4 regions of the Sutcliffiella sp. FSL R7-0096 genome follow, and region 4 is predicted to be linked to each of the others. Evidence: riboswitches for the same ligand, from Rfam matches in the RefSeq annotation. Region 4 holds a riboswitch; each other region holds the start of a gene.

Region 1 (5,902 bases), 1.8 Mb from region 4:
TCGGTTTTTTTTACTATCGATTCTTCATCATCATAACTGATGAACGTATTGCCATCATAAAGAATCGGTACCTCTGTATCTTCTAACCAGTAACGTTCAAAGCCGTTCTTATTGATGTAATCCGAATAAAGCTTGGAATAGCTAAACGATGTACCTCCATTGAACGACTGATACAAGCCGTTGTTAGCAGCATCTGCATCATGGAACACCCTACCGTAAAAAGGCAATCCCATAACAAGCTTATCTGCCGGCACACCACTTTCCATATAGGTTTCTATGCCGTCTTGCACACTCCATTGCCAACTGAACGCACTATTAGGATCTGGATACAATGGCGCATTCAAACCGGTTAATTCATCCCATTCCCCATTGATGTCATAGGTCATCAACTGAATATAATCGACATATCGATGAAGTTCCGATAGCTCCATGTTTGCTGCGTGAGACTTACTCGCCCCTGCAGCAATTGTTAACAAATACTCTTTACCATCCTTCTTTTCTTGCTCGTTCAAGGTTTCCCTAATCTTTTTAAGTAAAAGTGTATAATTACGCTTATCCTCAGGCCGGTTCACATTATCAGGATGTCCCCCACTTACCGGGTACTCCCAGTCCAAATCGACTCCATCAAAACCATGTTCTAACATAAATAGTCGAACACTTTCTGCAAACCTGGCTCTAGACTCTTCTGAAGCTGCAGCGTCGGAGAAATTCTTCGACCAAGTCCATCCGCCAACAGAAATCATCGTTTTTAAATGGGGGTGCTGCTTCTTTAGCTGTTGTAGTTGCTTGAAGTTTTCATGATCGGTTGCTGGGTCGCCCACTACTATTTTTCCATCTTCTGATATATTAGCAAATGCGTAGTTGATATGTGTTAATTTGCTTGCATCAATGTCGGTGACGTGGAATCCGGAATAACTGGCCCATCCGGCATAATAGCCGACCATTTTATATTCTGCGTCCATTTCTTCTTGATTTTCCACAGTGACTTTTTTCGTTGCTTCCGCCTTTTGTCCAGCGCTATCATATACAACGACTTTAAGTATCTGCTCCCCGTTTTCTACCCAGGGATCGGTTGCCCAATTGATAGTGTAAGGCGCTTCTGTCTTTTCGCCGATTAAGTAATCTCCATTACTAGAATAAAATTCAACCTTACTTATTTCGTTGTCATCCTTTGCTTCTACAAGAAGCTCCACATCACCACTGACAACCGAATCTTCCTTCTCTTCAGGAGAATGGCTGAAGCTAGTAATCTCGGGTGGGTTGTCTACCACTTTCTCCACTGCTTCTGATTCCTTTTCTGTAGGTAAATTAGTAGTTACTGTTTTAGTAGAAGTTGTCCAATATATAGCTATTGTACTTACTATAACAAGGAGAACCAAAATATATAATATACGCTTCCGTCTAAGTTGCATGTTCTTTAACTTCCTCCTATTACACTGCCTACCTATTATTGTAATATGCATGAGATGGAGGATGTAGCGGTAAATATTAGTGAAGGATTTCCCATAAAGTGGTATGATAAGATTGATTTCAGAATATGGAGGTAGGTGGATTTATGGGGAAAGCTAAGTGGATCACCATCATTATTTTTTCATTCTTACTATCTGCCTGTACACCCAACGAGTCTATTTCATTAGAAGGAAGCTTGCCACCTCTCCCAACAGTGTCTATTGATGGGAATGAAGTAAATATATACCGTGGCGATTATTGTTGGTTTGTATGCACTGATGATGAATCCATTGTTGAAAAAGTCAAAACCAAAAAACATTCCCAAGTCGCTAAGAATTCCCCCATATCCATTGGGTTTGCTTCTGAACTAAAACAGGATAGAATAATACTATTGAGCAAGGGACAAGATGAATTAGCACTAAGTGAACATCCACTTGTCCTGGAAGTAAAATAAAAAGAGTGCCGGTTCCATCAATGGGACCGGCACTCTTCTAATTAACTCTTAAAGCTCTTCACAATGATCTTCAAAATACCCTTGTAGCTTTGTGATAACTGACATTGGCGCATGGCCTTCGATTTCGTGTCTTTCTACCATCGTTACAATTTCACCATCTTTTAATAAGGCAAAAGAAGGAGAGGATGGTGGGTAACCTTCGAAATATTCACGTGCTTTCTCCGTCGCTTCTTTATCTTGCCCAGCGAACACAGTAACCAAGTGTGTTGGACGCTTGTCATAATGCACCGCATGCGTTGCAGCTGGACGAGCGATGCCGCCTGCACAACCGCAAACAGAGTTCACCATTACAAGTGTCGTCCCTTTACGCGCAAATGCTTCTTCTACATCTTCAACCGTTCTAAGTTGCTCATATCCAGCGTTATCCATCTCTTCTCTGGCAGTTCGAACAACATCATTCATAAACATATTAAAATCGATATTCATGTTGTATCACCTCAAGTTTTAAACTACTCTTATCATACCAATTTTTTTCAAATAAAAAAACAAAAAAGGTTTATTTTCTATACGGGCGGGTATTATATCACTAACATCTAGATATCCATACCCCTATACTCCCTAGATGAAGGAAAGTGATATGCTCACTTTCCTTTTTTTGTTTCAATCCATTACTTCTTAAAATTATCTTTGACAGTGTGGATTTGTCATGCTAGTATGATTATTAATTCTAAATTAATCAAATATTTAACACTCTTATTAAGAGAGGCGGAGGGACTGGCCCATTGATGCCCAGCAACCATTCAATACTTTGATTGAAAAGGTGCTAAATCCTGCATAGCTATTTGCTGTGAGTGATAAGAGAGGATTTTATTACACAGCCTCTCTATTTATTAGAGAGGCTTTTTAAATTATTTGATGATTATACTAAAACTTCATATCAAATGCATTAGGTGCTGAGCAAGTGATTCGCTCGGCTAAAAGGGAAGCCCGGTGTAATTCCGGCACGGTCCCGCCACTGTGATGGGGAGCGACTTATCAAAAATCCACTGTTTCATTTTGAAATGGGAAGGGATAAGAAGCAATGAACCTAAGTCAGGATACCTGCCTATTGTATGCGCTTGTACTCTACGAGGTTATAGAGGGGAGTGAGGAATACGTGTTGAGGATACCAGAATGTCTCAACTCTAGTTAAGTGTGCGTATGAATCTCCCTTTTTTTAAAAAAGGGAGATTTTTTAGTTGTAGACAAAATCACAATAAACAAGGAGAGATAAAATGACTAACACTTTAAGTTCAAATCTTGGATATCCACGAATTGGGGAAAAACGCGAATGGAAAAAGTCTCTTGAACAATTTTGGGCAGGTAATTTAGATAAAGATGTGTTTGTGAGACAAATGAAGGAATTACGCCTTCAATTTCTGAAAAAGCAAAAGGATCTAGGCATCGATTTAATCCCCACCGGTGACTTCAGTCTATATGACCATGTACTTGACACAGCAGTGATGTTTGGCCTTGTGCCCAAGCGATTTGAATACCAAGGTGGTACGGTGCCCCTGCAGACCTATTTCGCTATAGCCAGAGGTGCAGAAAATGCGGTTGCATCTGAAATGACTAAATGGTTTAACACAAATTATCACTATATTGTTCCTGAGTTGGAGGATGCTCTTCCCTGCTTAGTGGAAAACCGCCCCCTTCAATATTATAAGGAAGCTAAACAAAAGCTCGGAATTAAAGGAAAGCCCGTGATCTTAGGCCCTATCTCCTTTGTAAAATTGGCCAAAGGCTATGATAAAAGTCAGTTTCAAGCAGTTGTTGAGCGATTTATTCCTTTATATGCAGAGATTTTAAGAGAATTGCAGGAGGAAGATGTAGAATGGGTGCAAATCGATGAACCGATTCTATCTACAACCATCTCTACAGAAGAAATTGCATTATTTCACGATGTCTATCAAAAACTGTATGAAGCAGCACCATCTCTAAATGTGATACTACAAACCTACTTTGAAGGAGTAGATCACTATAAAGAAATAATTTCTCTTCCTGTAAAAGGAATAGGTCTGGATTTTGTACATGATCAAGGTCAAAATCTTGCTGCACTAAAGAGGGACGGGTTTCCAAAAGATAAAGTCCTTGCAGCGGGTATCATTGATGGTCGTAATATTTGGCGTACAGACCTTGAAGATACTTTTTCCATTCTGGAAGAGATTTCAAAGGTAGTAACGGAAAGCAATCTTATTGTGCAACCTTCTTCAAGCTTATTACACGTGCCTGTCACGGTGCAAAATGAAGAAACAATTGATGATTCATTAAAAGGTGCACTCTCATTTGCTGATGAAAAATTAAAAGAAGTAGCAGTGCTTGCAAAAGGTTTTCAAGATGGAAAAGAAACCATCCAGGATGAAATTGCATCATCCGCCAGGGCGATTCAAACATTAAAAAGTTATTCCAGCCGTAATAATATCGAGGTCCAAAAAAAGATTCGTAATTTAAATGATTATAAAGCTGAACGCAGATCTACATATGGTGTTCGCCAAAAATTGCAAGAAGATGCTTTTCAGTTACCGCTTTTACCGACTACGACGATTGGCAGCTTCCCTCAAACACAGGAAGTAATAAAACAAAGGCAAAAATGGAGAAAATCTAATTTAACTGACTTTGAATATGGAGAATTCATAGAGTCTGAAATAAAAAAGTGGATTCACATCCAAGAGGAAATCGACCTTGATGTTTTAGTGCACGGAGAGTTCGAACGAACCGATATGGTGGAATATTTCGGAGAAAAATTAGCTGGTTTTCAGTTTACGAAATTTGGTTGGGTTCAGTCGTATGGATCAAGATGCGTAAAACCGCCAATCATTTTTGGTGATGTCTCATTCCAAGCCCCAATGACCATAAAAGAAACTTTATTTGCCCAATCATTGACTGACAAGCCAGTAAAAGGAATGCTGACCGGACCTATTACCATATTAAACTGGTCTTTTGTTCGAAATGATATTCCACGGGATGATGTGGCAAACCAAATAGCACTTTCTCTTCGGAAAGAGGTAGAGTTCCTTGAAGGAAATGGTATTAGGATGATTCAAGTGGATGAACCAGCTCTTCGTGAAGGTCTTCCATTGAAAAAGGAAAAATGGGATGCCTATTTAAATGCAGCGGTTTATTCGTTCAAACTTGCAACATCTTCAGTCCAGGATGAAACACAAATCCATACTCATATGTGTTATTCGGATTTTGAAGATATTATCGATGCGATAAAAGCACTCGATGCCGATGTTATCTCCATAGAAACCTCCAGAAGTCATGGCTCACTCATCCATTCTTTTGAGGAAAATACGTATGACAATGGCATAGGACTTGGGGTATATGACATTCATAGTCCAAGGGTCCCTCATCTAGATGAGATAAGGAGCAACATTGACCGAGCCCTTCAAGTGCTTGACCCAAAGCAGTTCTGGATCAATCCGGATTGTGGTTTAAAGACTCGCGGTTTGGAAGAGACGGTCGCTTCCCTTAAAGTGATGGTTCAAGCTGCCAAACAAACTAGAGAAAGTCTGTTGGTTAAAGAGCGATAACCGAATAAAAGAAAAGGAATGCGAGAGTTATTTTGCAATCTCGCATTCCTATTTGAATAATCATCTTCCCTTTTCATTTCTCTTATAAATTTGCATCAGTCTATTCACACCTGCTGAGACAGAGAGCTCGTCCGTACTTATCTGCTTTTCTATCAGAGGTAAATTTGATGTGATATCTTCATCCCCAAAGAAAAGCATTTCTAGCTGGTCCTTTAAAGAAGTGTAGAACCAGCTCCGTTTTTGTTCTTTTCTCCTATATTCGAACTGCTCTGAAGCTTTGGTCACCTCAACAAATTTGTTAATCAGTTTCCATGTATGATCAATTCCCTGATTATGCAGCGCCGAACATGTAAATGCCTTCGTTTCCCATCCTTCTGTTGCAGGCTGAAGGAAATGAAGGATTTGTCTATATTCATGTGCGGTCCTC
Region 2 (5,902 bases), 1.8 Mb from region 4:
ACAACAAAGATTGCTTTTGCATCTTTTGTAGTATGGGCACGGATCCACTCAGGAAACCGTATATCATAGCAAATGAAGCCAGCACATGTTTCTCCGTCAAGCTCAAACATTCCATCTGTCTTTCCTGGCTGGAGGAAGTGATGCTCGTCCATCAATCGAAAAAGGTGCAATTTGCTATATTCTCCGGCAACTTCTCCATCTTTGTTGACCGTAATCATCGTGTTATAAATCCCTTTGTTTGTTTTTTTGGCGACAGAACCACCCACAATGTGAGCGTTCAGCTCTTTTGCCGCAGATTTAAGGAACTTGGTTGTAACAAAACCGCCAGAATCTGCAATCTTATCAAGGCGTCCGAGATCATAGCCTGTAGACCAAAGTTCAGGTAATACGATGATATCAGGTCGATCATTGCCTGCCACTGTCAACAGTTCACAAGCTTTTTCTATATTTGCTTCGGGATCTCCGAAGGCTATATCAAATTGAATACAAGCTATTTTCCATTTCATAAGTTTATCCCCCCGTTGAAAAAATACTTTACAAGTTGAATCTAACAATATATGATTTGTGACTAGGATTTCAAGAATTTTCTAAGTAGGTGAAAAAGGTGAAACACTTTCAACAATCTGAATTATTAAATACACTGCCTAAACAGTTCTTTGCATCATTGGTTGAAAAAGTGGGGAAAGTGGTCGCACAAGGTCATGATGTGATCAATCTAGGACAAGGAAACCCGGATCAGCCCACACCTGAACATATTGTAAGCTCGTTACAGGATGCAGTTGAAAAACCAGATCATCATAAATATTCCCCATTTCGGGGGCATCAATTTCTCAAAGAAGCTATTGCCACTTTCTATAAAAGGGAATACGATGTGGACATAAATCCAGATACTGAAGTAGCCATACTCTTTGGTGGCAAGGCTGGACTAGTGGAAATTCCCCAGTGTTTATTGAATGAAGGGGATACCGTCCTTGTCCCAGACCCGGGCTATCCAGATTATTGGTCTGGAGTGGCATTGGCCAAAGCTAAAATGGAATATATGCCATTAAAAGAAGTATATCATTTTTTACCAAACTATGAAGATATCAATTCAGAAGTCTTGGAAGCTGCTAAGCTCATGTTCCTCAATTATCCCAATAATCCGACAGGAGCTGTGGCGAATTCAGCATTTTTTAAGGAAACTGTAAAACTTGCAAATGAACACGATATTTGCGTTGTACATGACTTTGCCTATGGTGCCATCGGTTTTGATGGAAAAAAACCACTTAGCTTCATGCAGACCCCAGGTGCGAAGGATGTCGGAATTGAAATCTATACTTTGTCGAAAACTTTTAATATGGCTGGATGGCGTGTAGGGTTTGCAGTGGGGAATGAAAGTGTGATCAAAGCTATCAATCTTTTGCAGGATCATATGTATGTTAGTATTTTTGGCGCGATCCAAGAGGCAGCTGCCACAGCATTGTTAGATAAACAAACATGTGTCCAGGAGCTTGTAGATTTGTATGAGGATAGAAGGAATGTCCTTATTCAAGGGTTGCGGGAAATTGGATGGGAAGTAAAGGCACCGAAAGGATCCTTTTTTGCATGGTTAAAAGTTCCTGAAGGGTATACTTCCAAGGAGTTTGCAGACAAGCTTCTTGAGGAAGCACATGTTGTCGTAGCGCCTGGTATAGGCTTTGGATCCTTTGGCGAAGGCTATGTACGCGTCGGTTTATTAACCAGTACGGAAAGGTTGCAAGAAGCAGTTCAACGAATCAGAGAGTTGAAGATTTTCTGAATAGTCTGTTGACATAAAGGCAGAATGATGGCATAATCTCAACTAGAATTCAGTTAAATTACTAGCTGTTGATTGAGCAAATGGCGAAGACTCCAGTGGGGGAATAGCGACAATGTTGAGACCCCGCAGGCGAAAACGAGGAGGCTCAAGGTCGCCCCACGGAAAGCGAAGCCATATGAGGAAATTAACAGCGGTGAATAATAAATTTATATTATCCAATCTTATCAAGAGCAGGTGGAGGGACTGGCCCGATGAAACCCGGCAACCGACTTAATTTTATTAAGCACGGTGCTAAATCTTGCAGCATGAAGCTGATAGATAAGAGGACGTTAGATAGACGAACCTCTTCTTATCGAAGAGGTTTTTTGTTTTTTTAAGATCGATGGAAAGGGTGTACATAATGTCAGAAATTCTAGCAACCTATCTGGTTCATGATCATAAAGGGAATCTTGAAAAAAAAGCGGAAGGTATCGCACTCGGACTTACAATCGGGTCCTGGACTGACCTCCCACAACTTGAACAGGAGCAGCTGAAAAAGCATAAAGGCAGAGTGGTAAGCGTCAAAAAGCTTTCGTCAAGTGACAGGGTGGATGCTTATTTGGGGAACACCATAACACGCGGCATCATCCAAATTGCGTATCCTAGTTTCAATTACAGCAACGACCTTCCAGCCATTTTAACCACTGTATTCGGCAAGCTTTCGCTTGATGGGGAGATAAAGTTAATCGATCTTGAGTTCAGTAATGACTTGAAGCGGGCATATCCTGGACCGAAATTTGGAATCGAGGGGCTTCGCACCACTACAGGCGTTCATAATAGACCATTCGTCATGAGCATTTTCAAAGGGGTGATCGGCAGGGACCTTGCTTATCTTACTGATCAGTTGAAGGAGCAGGCTCTCGGGGGAGTGGATTTCATCAAGGATGACGAAATATTGTTTGAAAACGAACTTACCCCTTTTGAAAAAAGGATTACCGAAGGCAGAAGAATCTTAGAGGAAGTGAAAGAGGAGACAGGTCATCGTGCAAGATATGCGGTAAACCTGACAGGCCGTTCGTTAGAGCTTAAGGATAAAGCAAAAAGGGCTGTAGAATTAGGTGCTGATTTTCTGCTATTTAATGTTTTTGCTTATGGGCTTGATACACTTCAAAGTTTGGCAGAAGACAAGGAAGTATCCATTCCGATCATGGCACATCCGGCGGTTAGCGGAGCGGTGACCCCGTCAGAATTTTATGGCATTTCCAATGAATTACTGTTAGGTAAACTTTTACGCTATGCAGGAGCTGACTTTTCCTTATTTCCGTCACCTTATGGAAGTGTAGCGTTGCCGAAGGAACAAGCGCTCGGAATCCGGGATGCCCTGACGGTAGCTGACAATCAGTTGAAAACGACTTTGCCTGTACCATCAGCTGGGATACACCCAGGACTCGTACCGCTACTTTATCAGGATTTTGGGAACGATGCGGTCATCAACGCAGGAGGAGGGGTCCACGGACATGAGCTTGGTGGGGCAGCCGGAGCAAAAGCTTTCCGTCAGGCAGTAGATGCGGTGAAGGCTGGGGAATCGCTGACAGTTTACGCCCAAAAGCACCCTGAGCTTGAGGTTGCCATTAAGCAATGGGGAAGTGTGGAGGTTACATCATGACAGTCAATAAGCAGATGATTTTTTGTGACTTTGATGGAACCATCACCAATAGTGACAATATCATTGCCATCATGAAGAAATACGCCCCAGAAGAATGGGACGAAATTAAAAACCAGGTACTATCCCAAGAAATCTCCATCAAGGAAGGGGTTGGGAAGATGTTTGCCCTTCTTCCTTCTGAGAAAAAAGAGGCTATTACGGAATATATATTAGCTTACGCTGAGATACGGGATGGCTTCAAAGAGTTTGTGGCATTTACAAAAGAAGAGGGAATTCCATTCTATATTGTTTCTGGTGGTATTGATTTCTTTGTGAAACCACTTTTAGAAGGGTTGGTAGATGAAACGAACATCTATTGTAATCACTCCGATTTTTCTGGAGAAACAATAAACATCCTCTGGCCGCATTCGTGTGATGAGGACTGTAACAACGAATGTGGGTGCTGCAAGCCCTCCATTATCAGAAAGCTTGCCGAATCCGACACCGAAAAAATAGTGATTGGCGATTCCATTACTGATTTAGAAGCGGCAAAGCTTGCTGACCAAGTAATTGCGAGGGACTTTCTGATTAAAAAGTGTGAGGAGCACTCCATCGACTTTTCACCGTTCGAAACGTTTTATGATGTGATGGACATTCTGAAAAAACGGGAGGTGACTGCATGAGTCAGTTTTTAAAGAAATGGACCGAACTTTCTGAGGTTAAGGAAGAATTGGCTTTGCGTGATTGGTTTTTTGGCACAAGTGGAAACCTTTCCATCAAAGTGTCAGATACACCGCTTCAATTCTTGGTTTCTTCAAGCGGCAAGGACAAGAGAAAGATAACTTCAGAAGATTTCCTGCTTGTGGATGAATTGGGAAAAGCTGTCGAAAGCACTGTGTTGAAGCCTTCAGCAGAGACATTACTACACCTCGAAGTTTACCGGAAGACAAAAGCTGGTTGTTCCTTGCATGTCCATACTGTAGATAATAATGTCATATCTGAGTTATATGGTGATCACGGCGAGATTGTTTTCAAAGGACAAGAAATCATTAAAGCCTTCGGCATCTGGGAGGAAGATGCAGAAGTAAGGATACCAATCATAAGAAACAATGCGGATATCCCAGCATTGGCAAATGAATTTTCTCAATTTATAGATGGAGATGCTGGAGCTGTCCTTATCAGGAATCATGGAATCACCGTTTGGGGGAAAACAGCCTTTGAAGCGAAAAAATACCTAGAGGCCTGGGAGTTTCTATTCTCCTATCATTTGAAATTATTAAGTGTAAAAAATTTGGTCCAACCAAAAATATCTATTTAAATCTTATATAGAAAGTAAGTTCAAAGGTTTCCCTAGCTGTTGATTGGAGGAACGGGCGAAGACTCCGGCGGGAGGTAACGGTAGCTTGAGACCCCACAGCGGAGCGAGGAGGCTCGAGCACACGCCCCGCGGAAAGCGAAGCCCGGTACGGAAATCAACAGCGGAGTTTAATAATGATATAAAATAAGGAGGAATTTAACATGGCAGAAATCAGATTACACGAAACAGATGAAAGAATCAGTGGGAAAGAAAAGGTGGAAAGCTTCCTAAATGATAATGAAGTAATCTACGAAAACTGGGACATTGCGAAACTCCCTCAACACTTGCAGGAAAACTTTTCTTTAACAGATGAAAACAAAGAAGAAATCCTAACAGTTTTCAAAGATGAGATTGCTGCGATTTCCTTAAAAAGAGGGTACAAGGCACAAGATGTTATCTCTTTATCTGATACAACACCTAACTTGGAGCAACTTCTTCAAAACTTCAATAAAGAGCACCATCATACAGATGATGAAGTTCGATTCATTGTCAGTGGCCATGGTATATTCGTTATTCAAGGAAAGGATGGCTCTTTCTTTGATGTAGAATTGGAGCCTGGCGATTTAATCTCTGTCCCGCCAAATGTCCGCCACTACTTCACCTTAATGGAGGATCGTAAAGTAGTCGCAGTTCGAATCTTCGTAACCACAGAAGGTTGGGTACCGATTTATGAAAAAGAAGAAGTGAATAACTAATAAAAAAACAGATGACCTTGCGTTGGCAGCAGGGTCATCTGTTTTTACTTTTCATGACTACTTTATCTGTCTGGAGGGAATATAATGGTATTAAAACAGAGATAGATTAAGGAGGAAGGCACTATGGAACATGTTGTCATAATAGGAGGAATAGCAGGTGGAATGAGCGCCGCCTCCAAACTTAGAAGATTGGATGAAAAGGTGAAAATCAGCGTATTTGAAAAAGATTCACATATATCCTACGGTGCCTGTGGCCTACCTTACTACATATCAGGAATAACAAAATCCCATGAAGACCTGCTGGCAAGGACTGTGGAAGACTTTGAAAAACGCAACATTCAAGTACACATTCACCATGAGGCAATAAGTGTCGATCCTGAACATCAAAGAGTAAATGTGAAGAACCTTATTACAGGAGATGAAACATGGATCGACTACGATAAATTACT
Region 3 (5,902 bases), 620 kb from region 4:
TAGTTTTTCGGCTCATCATGTTGTTCCATTGAAGACAACTCCCATCCTTATTTTTCACAGAGTTAGTATTTGTTTAGGTGGGAGGTAAGTATTCATGAGCGACAAATATTTTAAATTAAAACCCCGTGCCTATATAGCACGGGGTTCTCAAATGTTTACTCCTCATCAGCAGCTTTTGCTGGTAGTACGGAGCCTTTATATTTTTCTTCGATGAACGCTTTGATTTCATCAGACTGGAGCACTTCCACCAATGCTTTGATTTGCTCGTTGTCTTTGTCTTCCTCACGTACAACAATTAGGTTTACGTACGGGTTGTTTTCACCAGATTCTAATGCAATTGCTTCTTCTTCTGGATCAATTTCTGCACCCAAGGCATAGTTCCCATTAATCAATACTGCATCTCCATCACCATTCAAGTATGCTTGAGGTAGAAAAGCTGCGTCAAATTGTGTGTTGAATTGCAGGTCTTTCGGATTGTCTTCAATATCATCAATTGTAGCGGATGTAGTTTCTACACCCTCTTTTAGAGTGATCAAACCTTTTTCCTCTAGCATCGCCAAAATACGACCATGATCTGCAACTGAATTACTCATTAAAATTTGTGCACCTTCAGGAAGTTCCTCAAGGCTATCATATTTTTGAGAATATACACCGATAGGTTCAATGTGCACACCGCCAGCACTTACAAAGTCGTAATTATTTTCTGCAATTTGAGATTTTAAATATGGCTCATGTTGAAAATAGTTTGCATCAATATCTCCATCACGAAGTGTTTGGTTTGGAAGAATATAGTCTGTAAATGTCTTAATCTCTAATTCGATTCCTTTTTCTTCAAGCAAAGCCTTTGCTTCTTCCAGAACCTCTGAATGTGGCACATTGGAAGCCCCAATAACGAGTTTACCTTCCTCAATGTTTGAACCTGTACCACTTTCTCCACCTTCATTGCTTGTACCACAAGCAGCCAAAACCAGTACTAATAATGAAACCACTGCATAACTTAATAACTTTTTCATCTGAAAAATCCCCGCTTTCTTATCGTTTGTCTAGTTTATTTGTAACCAAATCTCCAATAAATTGGATGATAAACACAATGATTAAAATGATGACAGTACATACAAGTGTTACTTCCCAGTTGTTACGCTGGAACCCATCTAAGAATGCCAGGTTACCCAACCCACCTGCACCGATGATTCCCGCCATCGCCGTGTAACTTACGATTGCAATGGCAGTTACGGTTATACCGGAAACCAATGCTGGCATCGATTCCGGAATCAATACTTTCCAGATGATTTCTGTTGTTTTAGCTCCCATGGAACGTGCTGCTTCAATGACACCTTTATCAATTTCACGTAGCGCAATTTCAACCATACGGGCGTAGAATGGTGCAGCCCCTATAATCAAAGCAGGCAGGGCAGCGTTGGCACCGATGATGGTATCCATGATGAACCTTGTGAAAGGAATAAGTAAAAATATTAAAATGACAAATGGGATGGAACGGAAGATATTCACAAACGCCGCTACAATTCCATTAATGATACGACTTTCCCAAATATTGCCCTTCGATGTTAAAAACAATAACAGTCCTAAGACGATCCCTAAGATGAAAGTGGCAACAACAGATATACTACTCATATAAAGGGTTTCTAAGGTAGCATCCCACATTTTGTCCCAATTAACGCGTTCCATGTGTCATCACCTCCAACTCCACTTGCTGCTCACGGATAAATGCCAATGCCTCTTGTACTTGGGCTTCTTCTCCATCAAGATGTACAAAAAGAGTGCCGTATGCTCCGTTTTGAGTCTGTGATATTTTACCTTGAAGAATGTTCACATCAATCGGAAACCTGCGAATCAAGTTCGTTATCAAAGGCTGTTCCGCCGAAGTACCTACAAATGTTAACTGTATCACTTTACCTTGCGGATATTCTGCCAAAAGATGTTCCACTGTCTCTTGTGTATCTTCCGGTTCTGTCACCTGCTTGACGAAGCGTTTCGTGATAGGCTGCTCGGGCTTGCGGAATACATTTAGAACATCACCTTGTTCCACGACTTTCCCATTCTCCATGACAGCTACGCGATGACAGATTTTACGGATGACATGCATTTCATGTGTGATCAGTACGATCGTCAGAGATAATCGCTTATTGATATCGACCAAGAGGTCTAAGATGGAATCCGTGGTTTGTGGATCCAAAGCAGAAGTCGCTTCATCACATAAAAGTACTTTTGGGTTATTTGCAAGCGCCCTTGCAATCCCGACTCTTTGCTTTTGTCCCCCACTTAGTTGAGATGGATAAGAGTCTCCCCTTCCTTCTAACCCTACAAGTTTGATAAGTTCATCTACTCGCTTATTGCGTTCTGTCCTACTGACTCCAGCAATCTCAAGCGGAAACGCGATGTTTTCCTTTACCGTCCTTGACCATAAAAGATTGAAATGTTGGAAAATCATACTGATTTCCTGGCGTGCTTGTCTCAGTTCCCTGCCCTTTACCTTCGCAAGGTTTCTTCCTGCTACATCCACCACCCCATCTGTAGGAGTTTCCAGTCCGTTTAGCATGCGGATCAGGGTACTTTTCCCTGCTCCACTGTATCCAATCACACCAAATATTTCGCCATGGTTGATGGATAAATCTATATTATCAACAGCTGTAACCGGTCCATTTTTCGTTTTAAAAACTTTTTTAACACCTTGAAGTGAAATCATGCATGCACCTTCCTTCTTACATTTGCTTTGTTTTAGCTTACCCAATTAGGTTTAATCAAACGTTTTGGTTCCCACTTGAAAAATAAAAAATCCCTTCCGCAATAATGAGCAGAAAGGATTAAATGAGAAAAGTCCTTTCTCTCATCTATCAAAGCAAATAACTTTACTTTGTGTGAATTGGCACCATTTCAACAATTCCTTGTTGACGGTTGCCGGGTTTCATCGGGCACGTCCCTCCACCTCTCTCGATAAGAGATTAACATATATAATTTAAGTTAAGTATTTGGGCAATTTGAATTAACGAATGTTATCGTATCACGGGTGCAAATAACATGTCAATTAAAAACTTTTATAAAACTCTCAGTCCGTTCTTTTTTATTCTGAAATCCCTTCCCCCACTTCGTATTATTTCCCCATCACACTGCATGATTAAAGGTTCCTCTGGTTTCACTTGAATGGATGATCCCCTAAGCATCGTCACATGCCGATGATTTACGTGCTTCCCCTTAAAGGCTAGTGGGAAAACGAAAAGCAGCTCCCATCTCCCAATTCCGGATACCACACACACATCCAATAACCCATCATCCGCTTTGGCTTCCGGACATATCTTGATCCCCCCGCCATAGTAGGGCAGATTAGCAATTGCCACGAGCCAGACATCATCGTATTCGCTAATTTTGCCATCCACTATTATGGAGACCTTAGAAGATTTATATGTAAACAGAACTTTAAAGATATTTATTATATAGGACAAACCACCAAGTCCTATTTTATTCAAAAAACGCTTCGATTTCGACTTATTCGTAACTTCCGCAACCTGCCCGTCAAAGCCTAAACCTGCAATGGAAATAAAATACTCCTCCCCTACCTTAGGGATATCGATGCTAAAAACTTCTCCAGCTAAAATTCGATCCAACGCCCCTTTAGCAACAAAAGGGACCCCCAGGCTTCTTGCCAGGTCATTACCAGATCCAGCAGGAACAATCCCGAGAGCCACCTCTTTTGCAACCAATCGATTCACTACTTCATGGATCGTTCCATCTCCCCCAACCACTATTACCGCAGTTATCACGTCATCTATCTGTTCCATTAATTTACCGGCATGACCTTTATATTCAGTAAAGGAAACCTTATACACTACTTTTTTAACCTTTAACAACTTTTCCGTAGCTTCCCAAACACGCAGTCCTTTTCCGTTACCAGCCGTCTTATTTACAATAAAATAATACACAATCTTACACCGCCTATAATCTTCTCTTTTTCTACCTCTTCTTATTTCGCTATAGGCGTGCACAATTCCTTTACGAGACCTCTTTTCTTTCTGAACGGTTCACTAAAGTAAAAAGGGAATCAAGCAACAGGTAATGTCTGAAGGAACCCTTGAATGACAACCCTTTAATCTCCCTCATTTTGGTACCATTCAATAATTTGATGATTTCTTCTGTAGACCCCTCTATCACTATATCCACCATGTTTGCTTCTTCCTCGACCTTCAGAACATTTTTACATAGCGAAAAGACTGTCTTTTCTCCATAGGCGACCAAGCAGCAGCGCAGACTGTAGTAAGGTAAGATTTCCAACACATGCAATTTCCCTTTTGCTTTTGCGATAAATATTTCCAAGCTCTCTTTTACCATACAAACCCGCCCCCTTTGCCTATTAGATTCCGTATAAGTTAACTGAATCCCTGCAATTTAAAAAGAACAATTACCGAGTATTTCCGATAACTGTTCTTCATTTCCCAAGAAATATGTCAGACTATGATGTCTTTACCATAGTCTTTTGATAGGTTGCCGTCGATTTTTCTCTAAACATCAAATAAAAGAAAATAGAACTTGTCAGATAAAGCACCGCCGTGATGGAGAAAACAATCGAATATCCCCAATATTCCCCATACAAAAGCACAATCGTCATAGACACCGGACCCATGCTTGCCCATCCGAGTGAGAACACCATCTGATTAATGGAGTTGGCAAAGCCTTTTAGAGAGTTATCCACTCGCTCCATCATCATGGAAGAAATAATCGGGTTTGCGGCATTCATGAGCGCCTGCCTGAAAAGGAATCCCAGTGCTGCCAACCAGAATATTTGGGTGAAGGCTGTTAATAGCATGAAGGGCAAGGAAAGTAGCTGCAAAATGACAACCGCTCTCATTTCTCCCACTCTCCGGACTACCGCCGGGCCTATGATCATGGCAACAGCAGTTACAGCCTGACCGAGTGAGAGCACGATACCGATAGTCGAGTTGGATGTCCCAAAGCGGTCCGCAAAGTACATGTTCAGATAAGGAATAACCAGACCAGACCCAAAACCTACCAAAATGGAGGCAAAGGAAAAAGCGAAAATCAATTTCCACTGCCCTTTAGGGATGGAGGATCGGAAGCTTTTAAACGAAAAAGCCTTGTTTTCTTGCTTTCGTGGAACTTCTGTCGTTTTAAGTAAAGGGAAGATTCCGACCATGAAGATGATGCTTCCGATAAGCAATGTCAGTCTTATACTCCAGACTGGGCTAAGACCTACTAGATGTAAAAATAGATCTGTCAAAGTCCCTCCAAGGAGATTCCCGACTACATTCGCACCCATCATGACCGCAAAATGGTAACTGAAAAGTTTTACCCGCTGCTCTTTTGTAGAGCTTTCCGCAAGCCACGGAACTGCCGTTACCTGAATAAAAGCCATGGCAATACCAGCTATAAATGCACTGATTAGAAGTAGCGATTCCAACTCAAAAATACTTCTCAAAAACATAAAGATTCCGCTGAAAAACACACCATAGATCATCATTTTCCTGCGTCCAATTTTATCACTTAAAATTCCCGCTGGTATTAGAATAATGGCTGCGGCCAGTGATGACATTGCAATAACATTTCCGTTCACCGTTTCTGCAAAGCCTAGCTCTCTGATATAAAAATTATAAACAATCATAAAGATCCCAAGCCCGATCTGGGTCAGGATGTTAACGATAAACAATTGCTGAATGTTGTGGTTATAGCGCCTGAAAGATTGAAACCAATTTACATTTTTCAAAGTATGTAACCCCTCGTCTGTTTAGGTGAATATTTCGCATCCCTAAACAAATTTACTTCTTTTTCAGAAAAATGGCAATAGGCGATTGTGTCGAAATAAAAATAAAAAACACCATAGAATGGTGTTCCAGACTGTTGAGGTTATCTGTTGGAAGAGTTGATCTTCTTTTCA
Region 4 (5,902 bases):
AAGTTCTTGCTGTAAAACAAGACCAAAGTTATTTTTTTTAATGTTACTTGTGACAACTTCGGCATCGATGCTTTGACTAACCTCTTGAAGAGCGATGACATCGTATGCTTGTTCCTTGATGGCTCCCGCTATATGCTGTATCTTTTCCATTTGGTTCTCTTCCTGCCACGAGTGGCAGTTAAGGGTTAGTAGTTTCATCGTTTATTACGCTCCCAACAAGTCTTGAATATCAGATTTGATTACATCTGCTTTTGGTCCATAGATCGCTTGTACGCCTCGGTCTTTCACAATCAGCCCAAGCGCGCCTTTTTCTTTCCAAGCAGCTTCATTTGCAACTTTTTCTCTATCTTTTACTGTAACACGAAGGCGAGTCATACATGCATCCACGTCTTCAATATTTTCTGCTCCACCAAGCATTTCAATGATCGCAGGTGCCAAGGAATCTGCTTGTACACTTGCAGTTGCACCGTTTCCAGCGCCTTCTTCTTGCTCAATGTAATTTCCGTTACGTCCCGGAGTAGGGAAGTTGAATTTCTTGATCATGAAGTTCGCTACTGCAAAGTTCAATCCGAAGAATACGAGACATGCAACCACAAAGTTCACTAGATCCAACCATAATCCAGCTTTTACTATCATTGGTGTACGAGTCAGCAACTCAATTACCCCGAATGCATGGACACGAATATCAATGATATCAACAATCGCAAACGCAAGTCCTGTCATGATCGCATACATCACATATAACACTGGAGCAGCAAACATAAACATAAATTCGATTGGCTCTGTTACACCAGTCAAGAATACTGCAAGACCTGCAGATAAGAACATAGACTTGTACTTTTTACGCTTATCCTTGTCCACATTGCGATACATCGCATAAGCGATACCTATTAATGCTGCACAAGAAAGAATCATTTGACCTACTTTAAAACGAGCAGGTACCACTTCGCGTAGAAGTGCTTCATAAGATTCGGTATCACCAGCCGCAAGGAAGTTGTTTAGATCGGCAATCCAAGCCAACCATAATGGATCTTGTCCTGCTACAACAGAACCTGCGCTACCACCAGTTAGAATCGTATAAGTTCCACCTAGTGACGTGTAGTTCATCGGAACCGTCAACATATGATGCAATCCGAATGGTAATAATAAACGCTCAAGCGCACCGAATATAAATGGTGCAACGATTGGCGCGCTGTCTCTAGAAGAAGCGATCCACACACCGAAATCGTTTAACAATCCTTGAATGAACGGCCAAACAACACTAAGGACAACACCCGCAATGACAGATCCACCAATTACAACGAATGGAACAAAACGTTTACCGTTAAAGAATGATAAAGAGTCTGGTAATTTACTATAGTTGTAAAATTTATTGAAAAGGTTAGCACCAAGGAAACCGGCAATGATACCAACGAATACTCCCATATTTAATGCAGGGGCTCCTAACACAGTGGTAAAGTAGTCACCGACAATAAGTTCTTGCCCAAAAAGTGTGGTGAAAGTAGCTTCAGGGTCCGCTACCATATCATTGTTAACACCAAAGATCGCACCAGTGATACGGTTGATAAGAACAAATGCAATCAACGCAGCGAAAGCTCCACCTGCACGCTCTTTTGCCCACGAGCCACCAATGGCAACCGCAAACAATACGTGTAGGTTGGTGATGATCCCCCAACCGATATCTTCCATCACTCTTGCAATCGTTTGCACAAGAGCCATGTCTCCACCAGTCATCCCAACTAACTTACCAAGAGAAATCATAATACCAGCTGCAGGCATTACTGCAACCACTACCAATAAAGCTTTACCGAATTTCTGCCAAAAATCGAAAGACAATAAATTTTTCATTTTAACAGCCTTCTTTCTATCTATTTTTCTATTTTTTGATGAAAACGAATTCATTTTTATATAAATTAGTGCACATGGAGTGCAACCGTTTGCATTTACCTATTGTAAGAGATGTCGGGTGACAATGCAAGAAGAAAATATTATTTTAATAAATAATTAACAAGGAACATAAAAATGACATGAAATTATTTCGGGAGGCTCTTTTCTCAAAGAATGTACTATTCGCTAGTAAAAAGTCGGCATTTGGACCTTTTACAGGTAAGCTATTTTGAATAGCCAGAAAAGCTAGGAATATAACGATTTATTTATAAATGCGAAAAAGCAACAAGTATCAGAAAACAGCCTTTCAGGAAAATTTTTTGAAGAATCTAACATCGCAGTTAGCTCTATACAGTGGTCATGAAAACGAGTACACTATTTCCGTAATGAAAGGAGATTTGAATATGAAAAAATGGATTTTTTCAATGATACTTGTTTTAATAATTGTCTTATCTGCATGCACAGAGGAAACAAATAAAGTGGACATTACCGAGTCAGAAAAGGTTGCTGCTGATGCTGACCAGAATGGGGAAACGGTAACAGTCCTTATGAATATACAGATGGAAATGATTCAGACCATCCGCAAGCATCTGGAAGTTGTAACATCCTATGAAAGATCAGAAGGAACGGGAGATCATGAAGCAGCGGTAAAAGCAAGCAACCGCATCGCGAACGAACTTCGCGGGATAGAGATAGCGGAAAGCTTAAATTCTAACCTTCAGGGTGACATGAAAGAGTCCATCGAATTGTTAGCCGTATATTTCGAAGAGCGTGCCGCAGCGTTGGCAGAAGAGTCTGAAATGGACGAGATGGATGCTGCATTGCAAAGTTTCCATGAGAAAATTGGAGAGACTTTTGAATCAGCAGGCTTGCATGCGCCAAATTTTGAAAAAGATTTACAGTAATAGTTTTTAGAGGGGCGCCTTCCATTTTGGAGGGCGTTTTTTAGGTTAAATTTTTTGGATTCGATGAAGACAATTCTGTGATTTTAAACACGAAAGTGTCCTCATAAGGTGGAGGAAGACAATTCCGAGGAGAAATTAAGCATGAAAGTGTCTTCATCCCCTCACTAAACAAGCAAAAACCCGAAATCATCCAATCATTAATTAACCATCCAATAAATAAGCTATCAATACCCCAACTTTATTTAGTTATACGAAAGACTTGTCCATTCCCAAGTTTCGTGATAGGATTAATTTAGTTAATAATAATTGAATAGTAAGTTTTCTTATCAAGAGAGGTGGAGGGACTGGCCCTATGAAGCCCGGCAACCATACAGATGATGTATTGGTGCCAATTCCAGCAAGACAAATGTTCTTGAGAGATAAGTGGATGTTACGGGATCATACTCAAACTTCTTCTTATCGGAGAAGTTTTTTTGTTTGTCTTTTTCCACTTGAAGGATTTGTTTGTTGATGCACCGTTGTTGATTTCCGAGCTAGGCTTCTCTTTCCGTGGGGGCGCCGCTGGAGTCTCCCCAGCAAACTTGCGGGGTCTCCACCCAAGCGCAATCTCCCGCCGGAGTCTTCGCCTTTCGCTATAATCACCAGCTAAGTTGGCTGCCGACATATCCTATAATGCTTTACAACAAATATTGAGGGGGAAGCGTGAGATGAAATTTGGTTTTTGGTTGCCGGTATTCGGCGGATGGTTACGTAATGTGGAGGACGAAAACATGCTTCCGACATTTGATTATGCGAAAAAAGTAATTCAGCAAGCCGAACAGCTTGGATTTGATACAACACTGATTGCGGAATTATTTTTAAATGATATTAAAGGACCGCAAGAAGATACGTTGGAAGCATGGTCGACGGCGGCTGCCCTTGCTGCTGTCACGGAAAAGATTGAGATTATGACGGCGATTAGGCCCGGGTTCCATAACCCGGCGATTGCAGCAAAGGCAACAGCGAATATCGATCATATCAGCAACGGGCGTTTTACTTTGAATGTCGTTTCTGCTTGGTGGGAGGAGGAGGCTCGTCAATATGGAGGAATCTTCACGGAACACGACGAGCGCTATGATCGCACAAAGGAGTTTATCGAGGTACTCAAAGGATTATGGACGGAAGACTCTTTTAGTTATGACGGAAAATATTATCAACTGAAAGATACGAAACTTTTCCCGAAGCCTGTTCAGCGTCCCAACCCGATTCTTTATGCGGGAGGGGAAAGTCCAAAAGGCAAAGAGGTCATTGCTTCCCACTGCGATGCTTATGTGATGCATGGCGGAACCGTGGAGGAAGTGGCAACAAAAATTGCTGGAATGAAAGAGAAGAGATCCGAGGCTTCCAACCAATCGTTTCAATCCTTTGGGATGGCTGCTTATGTCATATGCAGGGATACTGAGGAAGAGGCACAAGCAGAACTAGCACGGATTACAGATGTGAAGGAATCGGAAGCATATGCAGGATTTAAGGATTTTACAAGCAAATCCCAATTAGAACAGCAACTGCAGCTCCAGGATTATTCCGTATCCAATAGAGGATTGCGTCCTAACCTTGTTGGCACACCAGAGCAGATCGCCGCTAGAATAAAAGAATACGAAGAGGCAGGGGTGGACCTATTGTTGTTGCAGTTCTCCCCACAACTAGAGGAGATGGAGCGCTTTGCCAAACAGGTAATGCCACTTGTCCACCCTCAAGTGGAAGAACTTGCCAAAGCGTAACGTCAGCAGAAAACTTTTAGAAAATGGAGGAAGACATCGTGGCAAAAATCTATATTATTCATGAAAATAGTGAATGGACGACACATCTTACAAATAGACTGGAAGAATTGGGACTTCCCTTTGAAGAATGGCATCTGGACGAAGGGGTGGTGCCTTTGACAGAAGCGCCCCCTGAAGGCGTTTTCTACAATAGAATGAGCGCTTCTTCCCATACACGGAACCATCGTTTTGCACCGGAATTGACTGGGTCAGTACTTGCTTGGCTGGAGCATCATGACAGGAAAGTACTGAACGGCAGCCGCGCCCTGCAGTTGGAGCTAAGCAAGGTTAACCAATATACGGCCCTCGAGAAGGCCGGGATAAAAACGCCAAAGACCATTGCTGCAGTAGGGAAATCAAACATTTTGCAGGCCGCCAAACGAATCGGAACAGCTTCTTTTATAACGAAGCATAATCGCGCAGGAAAAGGGCTTGGAGTACAATTGTTCCACTCTACCGCTTCGCTTGAAGAATATCTTTATGGCCCGGATTTTGAAGAACCGGTGGATGGCATTACACTGATCCAGGAATATATCCAGGCCCCGGAGCCTTTTATCACCCGTTGTGAATTTATCGGTGGGAAGTTTGTCTATGCGGTCCAAGTCGATACATCGGAAGGGTTCGAACTGTGCCCGGCGGATGCCTGCCAAATCGGCGATCTTTTCTGCCCGGTAGGCGAAGAAGTAGAAGAGAAGCCGAAATTCCGTATCGTGGAAGGCTTTGCCGACCCGATCATAAAAAAATACGAGGTTTTCCTGCAAGCTAACAACATTCAAGTAGCGGGCATTGAATTCATCCGCGATGAAAATGGCGTCATCTACACATATGATGTCAACACAAATACAAACTATAATGCAGACGCTGAGAAAGCAGCCGGCAAGTACGGTATGCTAGAGCTTGCAAAATTACTTGAAAAAGAGTTAGAGAGTCTAAAGGGAGCAGAAGTCCTTTAAAACGCAGATAAAAAAGCTATCCAGGAGTTCTGAAAGGAACCCTCCGGATAGCTTTTTCAGCATTCTATTAAAAGAAAAATAAATGCGCCATTAACGCGATGACAGGTAACGTAATCAACGTACGTAGGATATAGATGACAAACATTTCCCAAAGCGAAACAGGTACTTTAGAACCTAAGATAACGCCCCCGACCTCAGATAGATAGATCAGCTGTGTGACAGAAACTGCCGCAACGACGAAGCGGGTTAACTCGCTAGGAATTTCAGATGCCAAAATCGCTGGCAGGAACATGTCCGCGAATCCGACGATAAGGGACTTGGATGCCTCAGCTGCATCAGGTATTTGCAATAGTTCCAG

What was found. A riboswitch is a leader RNA that binds a small molecule or an ion and turns the genes downstream of it on or off. The one in region 4 is predicted to bind S-adenosylmethionine.
Region 1: linked by a shared signal. The riboswitch ahead of metE (5-methyltetrahydropteroyltriglutamate--homocysteine S-methyltransferase) and the one ahead of MKY77_RS24235 (LLM class flavin-dependent oxidoreductase) in region 4 are both predicted to bind S-adenosylmethionine.
Region 2: linked by a shared signal. The riboswitch ahead of mtnW (2,3-diketo-5-methylthiopentyl-1-phosphate enolase) and the one ahead of MKY77_RS24235 (LLM class flavin-dependent oxidoreductase) in region 4 are both predicted to bind S-adenosylmethionine.
Region 3: linked by a shared signal. The riboswitch ahead of MKY77_RS21265 (methionine ABC transporter ATP-binding protein) and the one ahead of MKY77_RS24235 (LLM class flavin-dependent oxidoreductase) in region 4 are both predicted to bind S-adenosylmethionine.

Annotation. Positions count from the first base shown of each region.
Region 1 is NZ_CP152003.1:2,985,830-2,991,731, forward strand. It holds gene MKY77_RS15350 (glycosyl hydrolase family 18 protein) at 1-1,412, opposite strand, end outside; gene MKY77_RS15355 (hypothetical protein) at 1,556-1,903, shown strand; gene MKY77_RS15360 (BrxA/BrxB family bacilliredoxin) at 1,952-2,389, opposite strand; SAM riboswitch class I at 2,654-2,764, shown strand; cobalamin riboswitch at 2,835-3,027, shown strand; gene metE (5-methyltetrahydropteroyltriglutamate--homocysteine S-methyltransferase) at 3,178-5,475, shown strand; gene meaB (methylmalonyl Co-A mutase-associated GTPase MeaB) at 5,536-5,902, opposite strand, start outside.
Region 2 is NZ_CP152003.1:1,647,547-1,653,448, forward strand. It holds gene MKY77_RS08390 (carbon-nitrogen family hydrolase) at 1-506, opposite strand, end outside; gene MKY77_RS08395 (pyridoxal phosphate-dependent aminotransferase) at 605-1,777, shown strand; SAM riboswitch class I at 1,996-2,102, shown strand; gene mtnW (2,3-diketo-5-methylthiopentyl-1-phosphate enolase) at 2,178-3,422, shown strand; gene MKY77_RS08405 (2-hydroxy-3-keto-5-methylthiopentenyl-1-phosphate phosphatase) at 3,419-4,084, shown strand; gene MKY77_RS08410 (methylthioribulose 1-phosphate dehydratase) at 4,081-4,719, shown strand; gene MKY77_RS08415 (cupin domain-containing protein) at 4,920-5,453, shown strand; gene MKY77_RS08420 (CoA-disulfide reductase) at 5,577-5,902, shown strand, end outside.
Region 3 is NZ_CP152003.1:4,129,318-4,135,219, forward strand. It holds gene MKY77_RS21250 (carboxymuconolactone decarboxylase family protein) at 1-29, opposite strand, end outside; gene MKY77_RS21255 (MetQ/NlpA family ABC transporter substrate-binding protein) at 156-1,013, opposite strand; gene MKY77_RS21260 (methionine ABC transporter permease) at 1,033-1,686, opposite strand; gene MKY77_RS21265 (methionine ABC transporter ATP-binding protein) at 1,673-2,704, opposite strand; SAM riboswitch class I at 2,843-2,959, opposite strand; gene MKY77_RS21270 (diacylglycerol kinase family protein) at 3,054-3,935, opposite strand; gene MKY77_RS21275 (hypothetical protein) at 4,006-4,341, opposite strand; gene MKY77_RS21280 (MFS transporter) at 4,463-5,731, opposite strand.
Region 4 is NZ_CP152003.1:4,746,997-4,752,898, reverse strand. It holds gene MKY77_RS24250 (endonuclease/exonuclease/phosphatase family protein) at 1-198, opposite strand, end outside; gene MKY77_RS24245 (PTS transporter subunit IIBC) at 205-1,848, opposite strand; gene MKY77_RS24240 (hypothetical protein) at 2,292-2,792, shown strand; SAM riboswitch class I at 3,113-3,218, shown strand; gene MKY77_RS24235 (LLM class flavin-dependent oxidoreductase) at 3,500-4,552, shown strand; gene MKY77_RS24230 (alpha-L-glutamate ligase) at 4,591-5,544, shown strand; gene MKY77_RS24225 (YjiH family protein) at 5,612-5,902, opposite strand, start outside.